DNA from 3 places in the Paraburkholderia sp. BL10I2N1 genome. Region 1 is predicted to be linked to each of the others. Evidence: predicted binding sites of a transcription regulator. Region 1 holds the regulator's gene; each other region holds the start of a gene.

Region 1 (3,345 bases):
GTCGCCAACGGGCGGCGTGGCGAATGTTCCACCGGCGTTCCTCGACCGATACGCAGAAGCAGTTGTGGCATCGTGTCGAGACCGGGTGTTGCGAGTAGCCTGTCGCGCAAGGTATCGACTTCGATCGGTTGATTGAGATATGAGGCGCTCAATCCCTCAATAACTGCTGTCAGCAGCACACGCTCCAGTGCCTGGCCGACTGCCAGCCACGCGGGCGCGTCATCGACGCCCGTTGCAAGGCACAGAAAGAGCGGCGAACCCGTAACCAGCGACCGGTGCGTCGCCGCCATTCCGTCACCCAGGTCGAACGTGCGAATCGCCAGCGCGACCAACGGCGCCGCGACGTCCTGAAGCACGTGAAGGCCGGCCGACAGCGCCGGCATACCATCCTCGCGGCGGCTTGAGTGAATCCAGCTCGCCAGTTCACGTCGAAAGCGTGGGTCGTGGAACTGCACGAGGTCTGCTTCGGCGATGAGCTCGGCGATACGCTCGCGCTCGCCCACCGCATCGATGCAGATGACGTCGGCACCCTCGGCCATGCCAGCTTCGCGCAGCCTTTGCTGGACGTCGGGCGACACGGGTTCACTGGAGAATGCCGCACGGTTGGTGACGCGCCTGGCAATCGCCTCGAATAGCGGCGCCAGCGTGGCGTCACAATGTCCGTCGGGCACGATCTTCAGATGCGCGAGGACATCCGGATCGGCGGACGACGGGAACAAAGTGATGGCATAGGCAAGCCCCAGGTGACTCAATGCGGCGCGCAGATTGAAAAGCGCTGCGCCGCAGCTGATGATCAGTTCGCGGTCGAACGGATCAACGACAGACAGGGCGCGCAGGCGGTCGGCACACAGCGTGATAGCGTCGCCGTCGACGATGAAATGCCAAGGTTGCGTATTGTGGCTGGACGGCGCGAGCACGGCGTACCGCAACGCAAAGCGCAGCTTCTCTTCAAGGCTGGCGTGTGGATCGAGTTGCTGTTCCGATACGGATCATGCTGCCATGTAGGGCGTTGTTTTCATTCAAGCCTCCCGCGTGACGGACTACCCTGTGACAGATCGCTCTTGAGAGCCAGGCCGATCAGTTTCAGGTAACCGGTTTATCCTGTCAGATTGAGGCACGACACACCTGACCCAGGTCAAGGCACGGCGTCCGTCTCGCGCTGAAATCGGCGCCTGCGACTGCACGCGACCGCACTCATTGTCGCGCCGGTGGTGAGGGATCCAGTTCTGTGCAGGTCAACCGGCGACGTAAGACGAGCGATGCGTGCGATGGTATTCGATGGCAGCCCGGCGCTGCCAGGCGAGATGGAATTATCCGATCCGGCGCCGTCCAGGGGAACGTTGCTGAGGTGACGCAAAAACGGGCGGCCGTCCCGTCGTCCGGATAGCGCATCTGAACGCTCCGCATCTTGCCACCTCATGTCGCCGTTTGTGACAGGGCGCATCCGGTCAGACACGCTCCAGTCCGTCAGGGTTGAGGATGCGAATCTGTTTGCCGCGCGCATCGACCAGCCCCTCACGCTGGAATTTCGAGAACATGCGGCTGACGGTTTCGAGTTTCATGCCGAGGTAGCTGCCGATTTCCTCGCGCGTCATCCGCAGGTTGAACTCCGCCGACGAGTAGCCGCGAGCCCTGAGCCGGGTCGAAAGATTGAGCAGGAAGGCCGCGACACGCTGCTCGGCCGACATCGTGCCCAGCAGCAGCATCAGGACGGATTCCCGGACGATCTCGCTGCTCATCATCCGGTGCACGTGCTGCTGGATTCCCTTGACCTCCCGGCACAACGATTCGAGCAGGTGAAACGGGATGATGCAGACGTTGCTGTCTTCGATGGCAATCGCATCGAAGCTGTGATGGCCTGTGCTCACGCCATCCAGACCGAGTGCGTCGCCCGCGAGATGAAAGCCGGTCACCTGCTCGCGTCCGTCGCGATGCATGACGACGGTCTTGAACGACCCTGCACGCACCGCATACATGCTCTGGAAAGCATCGCCCGTGCGATAGAGCGCCTCTCCCTGCCTGACCATGCGCGTCGAGCAGATGATCGCGTCGAGGCGCTGAAGGTCAAGGGGCGAGAGGCCCTGCGGCAGGCAGACGGCGCGCATGGCGCAACTGGAGCAGCGCGAGGTCGGCCGATTTACCGCAGTTGCAGAGGACGTTCCATTGAGGGCGCGCGGCATGGGCGGCGCGATCCGGACAACTGGCGCGGCGACGGGGTATTGGGCAACGTCAGACATGATGTGCTCCTCTTTCCTGAGTGGCGCATGCGAGCCCGCTTGCGCGCAAATTTCTTGATCGTGTCGCGGGCCAGCAGGAACTCGCTGGTCTTGTCGAAGATGTCGTGCGCTCTGATCGCCATGCAGGCTTCGCGAAATCATCCGGTGCCGGATGGCGAGCGAGTCTTCGACCAGAAAGACCTTCTGCGTTGCATCGGTTGTGTCGCAAGTCATGCGTTTCAGTATGGTCGGTGTTGTCTCAAAATTAAATCGTCCGTGTATGAAGTTCAGGTAGGCGTCGCGGAAGACGTGTAGGGAAAATCCTACGCGACGACGAGCCCGACCCTCTGAAACCACGGATAGTTATGCCGCGCGACGGATTAATTCGGCGCTCAATCCATATTCCCTGGCAATCGACAGCAGTCTGTCGTGCCATTCACAGACGCCGAACAAGTCATCGACGTTTTGCAGGCAGCTCAACAGAGTCACGGTAGATTCGTCGTAGACGTTGATCCTCGTCCGCAACAGCGCCTTGCGCAGCGCGGTAATTCCGGCGTCCATATCAGCGGGGTGACCGAGTGCCGGCCCGATCAGGTACCGGACCGGCACCCCCTCCATCGAAGAGGTGTAGTCGGCAGGACGGGTAAAGCTGCCAGTCGGACACCCACCGCACGATCACCGATATGCTGCGCCGCCCTTCGGGAGCAACGCAGCGCGCCGCTGATCAAAAAGGTGTTCGACTACGTGGTCGAAGATTTCCTGCCTGGTGAGAAAATGAACAGGGCGCATGAGGTGTCTCCCGCGTTGTCTACCGGCCATTGACATCGAATCTGGCTGGCTGTCGATTTCAGTATTGTCGACGCGCAGGTCATGCGAAATTAGCGTTCACGGAGAATCGCGTAGGATCTGCTGATGTGAAGTAGGGAATTTCTGACGTGCGGCAGGGCGCTTTTACAAACGAAGGCTGACCTGCATGCAGCATGAAGCGTAAGAACCTTGCCATGACCTCTGTCGAATCAGGCGGGTGTGTGCCACTTCTCCGTGTCGCAGAAAACGGAAGCAGAACGGCGCCCCGGTCAGATCTCGTCCTCGTCACCAAAAAGCTGTGTCGCAGCGCGTAGCGCACAAG
Region 2 (3,345 bases), on a different contig from region 1:
CGGTAGAACCTCTCGCTGACCGGCCGCGGCGCCATGAAGGCCCGCAGCGTGCGGCCGTCCAGAGCCAGCTCAGTAGGTTGCGCGCGTCGAGTGTGTGGCCTGCTATGCGCAGCAGCGCTTTCTGGCGCGCATTGCCGGAGCAGCCGGGTCTTTGGGTGAGGTGGGCCATTGCCGGGGTTCTCAGGTTTGACGCAGCAGTTGCAGGCAGTCGAGGCTGGCCGCCATGTCGATGGCAGTGAAGTCGTCCTGATAACGCACAGCCGGATCGGCGCCCAGCCCGAGCAGCGTGCGCACTTAACAACGGAACGGGACACTAGCTGCGCTCGCTAGAACTTCATCCCGACGCCTATTCCCAGTACCAGTGGGTCGATGTCCAGCCGGCCCAACGAACTATCGCCGACCGAGGCGTCCGTGTGCATCCAGATCTTCTTGATATCCGCGTTGAGAAAGACGGTCTTCGTGATCTGCACGTCGACGCCAGCCTGCACCGCCGGACCGAAGCTGCTGCGTGACACCTGGATGCCTTCGGAGCCCGCGCTCAGGCCGTCGTTGTAGAAGTACGTGTAGTTGACCCCCGCGCCGACATACGGTCGGATCATGCCAGCATGGTTGAAGTGATATTGCAGCAGCAGCGTCGGTGGCAGCACGTTCACGCCACCTAGATCGCCGAGGCCAGACGTCACGTGGTGCCGCGAGGTGGCGAGAATCAGCTCGATGCCGATCGCGTCGCGGATCATATAGGTCAGGTCCAACTCCGGCACGAGTGCGTTATTGACACCCACGCCGAGCGACGACAACGTGCCGCTGGTGTGTACTTCGGGCTCGATCGAGATGGCACGCAGACGCACGAGCACGTCACCGGCGTGGATCCCATCCGCCGGCACCTCGCCTGCCATCGTGCTTCCGTTCGCGCTTACGTCATCCGCGTATGCCAGCACTTCGAACAAACCGGTAGTGCACAGGCTTGCCACGATCATGACGGCCTTAATCATGTGCTTCATCGCTTTCCCCTTGTTGACGTATGCGGGGAATTGTCGACGCGCAAATCAGGGCTGCCCTTGCGCAGGATCAACCGGTCCCGATCCCGAAGTCAAGATGCGACATCGGGTCACGCGTAGGAATGTCGAGATAGCGGGAGCCTTGAGGCCGGACTATTGGCCTTCAACCGCATTGACTGGTACCCAAGATGTTTCTCGCACCCGGAGACACCGATTTCGCAGCCATTGCCGGACTGGCTGCAGCCGCCGAACGGCACGCAGATCACTCTGCTACTTCTGCGCATGCAACAAGGTCATTACGCACGACCATGGCTGCAGCGCTAGATATCTGAGCTACCTCGTTCGTGAGATGGACCCGGTCGCGTCACATCTCGTACCTGACCGGCGAACCGTGCAGCTGCATCTGGGAGATGGAACGCCGACCTTCTTCCCTGTTGCCGAACTCGAAGAGCTTGTCTAGCAACGGCAGAACCGCTTCGCGTTCTCGATCGACGCAGAACTTGCCATCGAAATTGATCCGCGAACCGTCAGCACCAAAACGCTTTCACCACTCGCGCGCCTCGGCTTCAACCGAGCGAGCTTCGGCGTACAGGACTTTGCTACCGACGTTCAGCAGGCTGTCAATCGCATCCAGCCACTCGGTGTGGTGAAACGCGCACTCAGCGGCGCACGCGATGCGGGATTTCTCTCAATTAACGTCGACCTGATCTACGGTTTGTCGCAGCAGACTGTCGCCTGATTTAGCCCGCGCACTGCGTCAGTGCACCGCACCCCGCCGCTTTGTTCGTCCTTGATCGACATCAATCACAAAGCTGGCCGGTTGTCGGACCATGATGCTGCGAGTGTGATGCCGCATGCGTCAAGCCAGCTTCAGGTCAAAAGTGCCACAACCCGGACTTAACCACTATGACAGACAGAAAAGCCTTAAGGAAACGGTCGATAGCCATCGTCACGACATTGAGCGCCTGTCTATCGGGATGTGATCTGACTGTGCTTGATCCAAAAGGGAGCGTCGGCGCGGCCGAGAAGTCGCTGATCGCCACCGCCACGTGGGCGATGCTGATCGTCGTGATCCCGGTGATCCTGCTGACGCTGTTCTTCGCGTGGCGCTACCGTGCGTCGAACCGTCATGCGATCTACGCACCCAAATGGTCGCACTCGACGGCGATCGAGATCGTCGTCTGGACTATCCCCGCCCTGATCATCCTGTACCTCGGTATCCTGACGTGGCGCACCACACATGAGCTCGACCCGTACCGGCCGCTGCAGTCGAGCGTGAAACCGATCGACGTCGAGGTGGTCGCGCTCGACTGGAAGTGGCTCTTCATCTACCCGGACCTCGGCATTGCGTCGGTGAACCAGCTCGCCGTGCCAGTCGATACGCCGGTGAATTTCCGGATCACGTCGGACTCGGTGATGAACTCATTCTTCATCCCGCAACTCGGCACCCAGGTGTATGCAATGGTCGGCATGCAGACCCGGCTGCACCTGATCGCGGATGCACCGGGAAATTTCGAAGGCATGTCCGCCAACTTCAGCGGCAAGGGATTCGCCGACATGAAGTTCCGCACGCTCGCGACGAGCGCCACCGACTTCGACGCATGGGTGCGGAAGGTCAAGGCTTCGCCGGACCGCCTGAGCATGGACGAATACGCCGAAGTCGCGAAGCCGAGCGAGAAGCAGTCGGTACGCTACTTCTCATCGATCGACCAGTACCTGTTCCGCAACATCGTTGCCCGATACAACAACGGCAACGTCACGGCCTTCCGCGACGCCGCCTGTCGCACGCAGACCACGGAGTAAGCCATGTTTGGAAAACTCACGCCCGGCGCGATTCCGTTCGATCAGCCGGTCATCATGGGCGCGGCCGCGTTCATGGCGCTCATCGTGCTGGCGGTCATCGTCACGCTCACGAAGCTCGGCCGCTGGAAGTGGCTCTGGACCGAGTGGCTGACAAGCGTCGATCACAAGAAGATCGGCATCATGTACATCATCGTCGCGGTGCTGATGCTCGTGCGCGGTTTTGTCGACGCCGTAATGATGCGGCTTCAGCTCGCGATCGCGTTTCACGGCCCCGGTTACCTGCCGCCGCACCACTACGACCAGATATTCACCGCGCACGGTGTCATCATGATCTTCTTCATGGCGATGGCGCTGATGGTCGGCCTCTTCAATCTTGTCGTGCCGCTGCAGATCGGCGCGCGCGACGTCGCCTTCCCGTTCCTGAATTCGCTGAGCTTCTGGATGACGGCGATCAGCGCGATCCTGATCAATCTGTCGCTCGTGATCGGCGAGTTCGCGCAGGTCGGCTGGCTCGCGTATCCACCTCTGTCGGAGCTGCAGTTCA
Region 3 (3,345 bases), 1.4 Mb from region 1:
GCCTATGTGGCATTTGCCCGGCGCACCGTGCGGGCCGATTCTCCCTGGCTGCTGCTCTGCCACGGTTATTCAGGGTCGGGAAAATCCGCAGCCAGCGCAGCGCTCGCACCGCTGATCGGCGCGGTCCGCCTGTCCAGCGACGTAGAGCGCAAACGCGAACGCCCGCTTTCGCCACCGGTGCTTCGCGCGCTGCCCGCCGCCGCGTACACTTCGCACGCGATCCACACTCACTACACCGCGCTGCTCGCCATCACACGTGACGCATTACTCGCGGGCTATCCGATGCTGGTCGATGCCACGTTCCTCAAGGAGCACGACCGCAGGCGTTTTATCGAGCTTGCGAATACGTTGTCGATGCCCGTCTTCATTCTGGACTTTTACGCGAGCCCGCGAACACTGGTCGAACGTGTGAGGGGACGAGCAGCTGGCCCATTCCAGCCATCGGACGCGGGTACGCTGGTGCTGGTCCGGCAACTGGCCAACGAGGAGCCCCTGTCCCCCGAAGAATGCCTGATGACAGTCAGCTTCGATACGGATGTGCCGCCCGACTCATTCCATCACCTTCGGTACTGGAAGTCGTTGCTGGGACCATTGAGCGCGGATCGGGTTGCCTCGAAGGAAGCGGCCGTCGTCTGAAAACTGGCATCGTACGCCGGTCACACGTGGAGCGGCGTACGCCCCCGCCTGGAGTCCGCCAGAATGGCAGCCCGCGCGCACGACGCGACGCGAAACGCCACATCCAGCTCCCGCTCGCAGTCTCACAGACCTGATGGGATCGGCTTGATGTCGGGATCGTGCCGGACGAGCAATACGGGCAGATGGGTCAGCCGGACGAGAGACTCGGCAACACTGCCCATTAGCATCCGCCGCCAGCCGCGGCGTCCGTGGGTGCCCATGACGACGAGATCGGCCTCGCACTCATCAGCCGCGCGACTGAGAACGCTGGCGATCTCTTCGCCCCGCGCATCGATGGCACGGGCGACGCCGCGTACCTGAGCTTGCTGAAAGCATTCGTCTGCGTCTTTTAGCGTCTCCGTCACCGCATCGGTGGCGACGGCGTGGATCTGCTGCTCGTCGACAAAAACGGGACCGAGATCGCTCAGTCGCGTTGTGTGCTGCACGACACACACAGCCGTCACCGTGGCGTCTGCTGCCTGCGCCAGCCTCACCGCTTCCTCGAGCGCGAGCTGCGCCGACGCACTGCCGTCGATCGCGGCGAAGATTCGCTTGTACATGGCCGCCTCCTGGACTTGCGCCCTTATCCTTTGATGGCGAGGCCGTCTCAGCCCTGCCTGAGTACTCAGTTTGCCGACACCATGGATGTCATGTTTGACAAGGATCAACCGCTGCTTTGCTTGCCCATTGGACGTCACGGGCGCACGCCAGATGTATTTCCATACTGGCAGCATGCGTCTAAAGGAGGCAAAATTAGAACGACCGTATCCCGCAGGGTCAGGCGACGGCGCGAAAACGAATTTCCGATCCGCAGCGGCTTCGCCGCCCACGGAATGATCTTGCTCAGGCGAACCCGCATGGCGTTAAAAGACAAAACGCAAAATGCTCGAATGCAACCCCACCTGCCTGGGGGCGTCCTTCCCATCCGATGGCCCATGGCGATCGCTATCGCCGTGCTTGTGGCCGGCGTCGCCGCCACGATCAGCGCCTCGCAGTTTGTGGAACGCCAGACGTTACTTGCCGCGCCCGCGGCCCCGCCTACCCCGGCCGCCCGGCGCGCAAACGCGGAGGGCGTGCTCGTAGCGATTCTGGATATCGGACGGCTCTTCGACCAGACCATGGCCGGGCAGAAAGGTATCGACCTGCAGGTGCTCGCCGGGACGTCCGCGACCCAGATTTACAGCTTCGAACCGGCTGGCGACGATGTCGCCGACTCATCGCCGGTGGTTCGCCATACCGCGACGCTGAACCTTGGCGGTGAGCCCCTCACGCTCGTCTACACCACGAGCGAACGCGAGTTGCGCGCGGCCGCCGGCGACGCGGGTTCGCTCGTGCTGATCCTAGGGCTGGCGGCCGCCGTGCTGCTCGCTGCCGTCGCGTTCCTCGTCGCCCGCGAACGTGCCGGTGCGGCTCGCGCGAACCACGAGGACCCGACCCGCTCGACACTCAACGAAGCGCGCATGATGGGCATCATCCGCTCGTCGATGGAAGCGATCATTACCATCGATGAAAGCCAGCGCATCGTCATCTTCAATCCGATGGCCGAGCAGCTGTTCGGCTGCCCGGCGATGGATGCGATCGGCACCCCGCTGTCCCGGTTCATCCCCGAGCGGTTTCGTGCCGCCCACGCGCGGCACGTCGACCAGTTCGGCGTGACGGGCGTATCGGATCGCCAGATGGGCCGGCAGCGGGTGCTGTTCGGACTTCGGGCGAACGGCGAGGAATTCCCGATCGAAGCGTCGATTTCGCAGATTCGCGAGGCGAGCGGCAAGCTGTACACGGTGATGCTGCGCGACGTGACGGAACGCGTCAAAGCCGATAATGCCCAGAAGCGCGCCCGCGAAGAGTTGCGCGAGCTGTCCGCGAATCTGCAGAATGTGCGTGAAGAGGAAAAAAACCGTATCGCCCGCGAGTTGCACGACGATCTCGGCCAGCAGTTGACGGCGCTCAAGATGGATCTCTCGTCGGTCGAGAGGGCGCTCAGCGCCGATCCGGCGCTGAAGCCGGAACTGGCTGACCAGCTGCGCGGCATGCGCCGCCTGATCGACGCGACGGTCGCATCCGTCCGCCGGATCGCCGCCGACCTGCGGCCGGTGATGCTGGATGACCTCGGCCTGATTCCGGCAATCGAGTGGCTCGCCAGCGATTTCACGAGCCGTTACGGCATCGACGTCGAACGCCGCATCGAAACCGGCGAAACCCGCTTCACGCGCGACGGCGCGACGGCACTGTTCCGCATCGTGCAGGAAGCGCTGACCAACGTCGCGAAGCATGCCGACGCGACCCTCGTGATGCTGACCCTGCGCATCGAGGACGACTCCTGTGTGCTGCGGATCGCCGACAACGGACACGGCGCGGGCGAGCACGACCCGCGGGCGGAAAAGTCGTTCGGCCTGCTGGGCATCCGCGAGCGGGTGCACATGCTGGGCGGGTCGGTCGAAATCGACACGGCGAACGGGAAAGGCTTCGCGATCACGGTCACCTTCCCGCTCCAGACGATAAAACTCGAAGAGGCTCAACCATGACGAAGGTGCTGATAGCCGACGATCACACGCTGGTGCGCGATGGCCTGCGGCATATCCTGCAGAATGCCAGCGGCTTCGACGTGGTCGGCGAGGCGAACGACGGCGCGAGCACGATCGCGCTGATCCGCGGCACCGAGGCCCATGT

The links. The regulator FNR, encoded in region 1, switches genes on or off when oxygen is low (the NO sensors DNR and NnrR bind a similar motif). The targets are predictions, from matches to a motif close to TTGATNNNNATCAA.
Region 2: cyoA (ubiquinol oxidase subunit II) is a predicted target of FNR. The motif match lies at 1,789-1,802, and genes of this name have one in related genera.
Region 3: B0G77_RS26655 (universal stress protein) is a predicted target of FNR. The motif match lies at 1,330-1,343, and genes of this name have one in related genera.

The regions. Positions count from the first base shown of each region.
Region 1 is NZ_SNWA01000002.1:2,429,070-2,432,414, forward strand. Features, by position in the region: gene B0G77_RS33175 (nitroreductase) at 1-917, opposite strand, end outside; gene fnr (fumarate/nitrate reduction transcriptional regulator Fnr) at 1,449-2,180, opposite strand; partial or broken gene B0G77_RS33185 (hypothetical protein) at 2,580-3,005, opposite strand; partial or broken gene B0G77_RS33190 (response regulator transcription factor) at 3,293-3,345, opposite strand, start outside.
Region 2 is NZ_SNWA01000003.1:144,468-147,812, forward strand. Features, by position in the region: gene B0G77_RS38570 (ArsC/Spx/MgsR family protein) at 1-35, opposite strand, end outside; gene B0G77_RS38575 (OmpW family outer membrane protein) at 327-1,001, opposite strand; gene cyoA (ubiquinol oxidase subunit II) at 1,905-2,801, shown strand; gene cyoB (cytochrome o ubiquinol oxidase subunit I) at 2,805-3,345, shown strand, end outside.
Region 3 is NZ_SNWA01000002.1:1,030,204-1,033,548, forward strand. Features, by position in the region: gene B0G77_RS26650 (bifunctional aminoglycoside phosphotransferase/ATP-binding protein) at 1-636, shown strand, start outside; gene B0G77_RS26655 (universal stress protein) at 759-1,235, opposite strand; partial or broken gene B0G77_RS26660 (PAS domain-containing sensor histidine kinase) at 1,728-3,200, shown strand; gene B0G77_RS26665 (response regulator transcription factor) at 3,197-3,345, shown strand, end outside.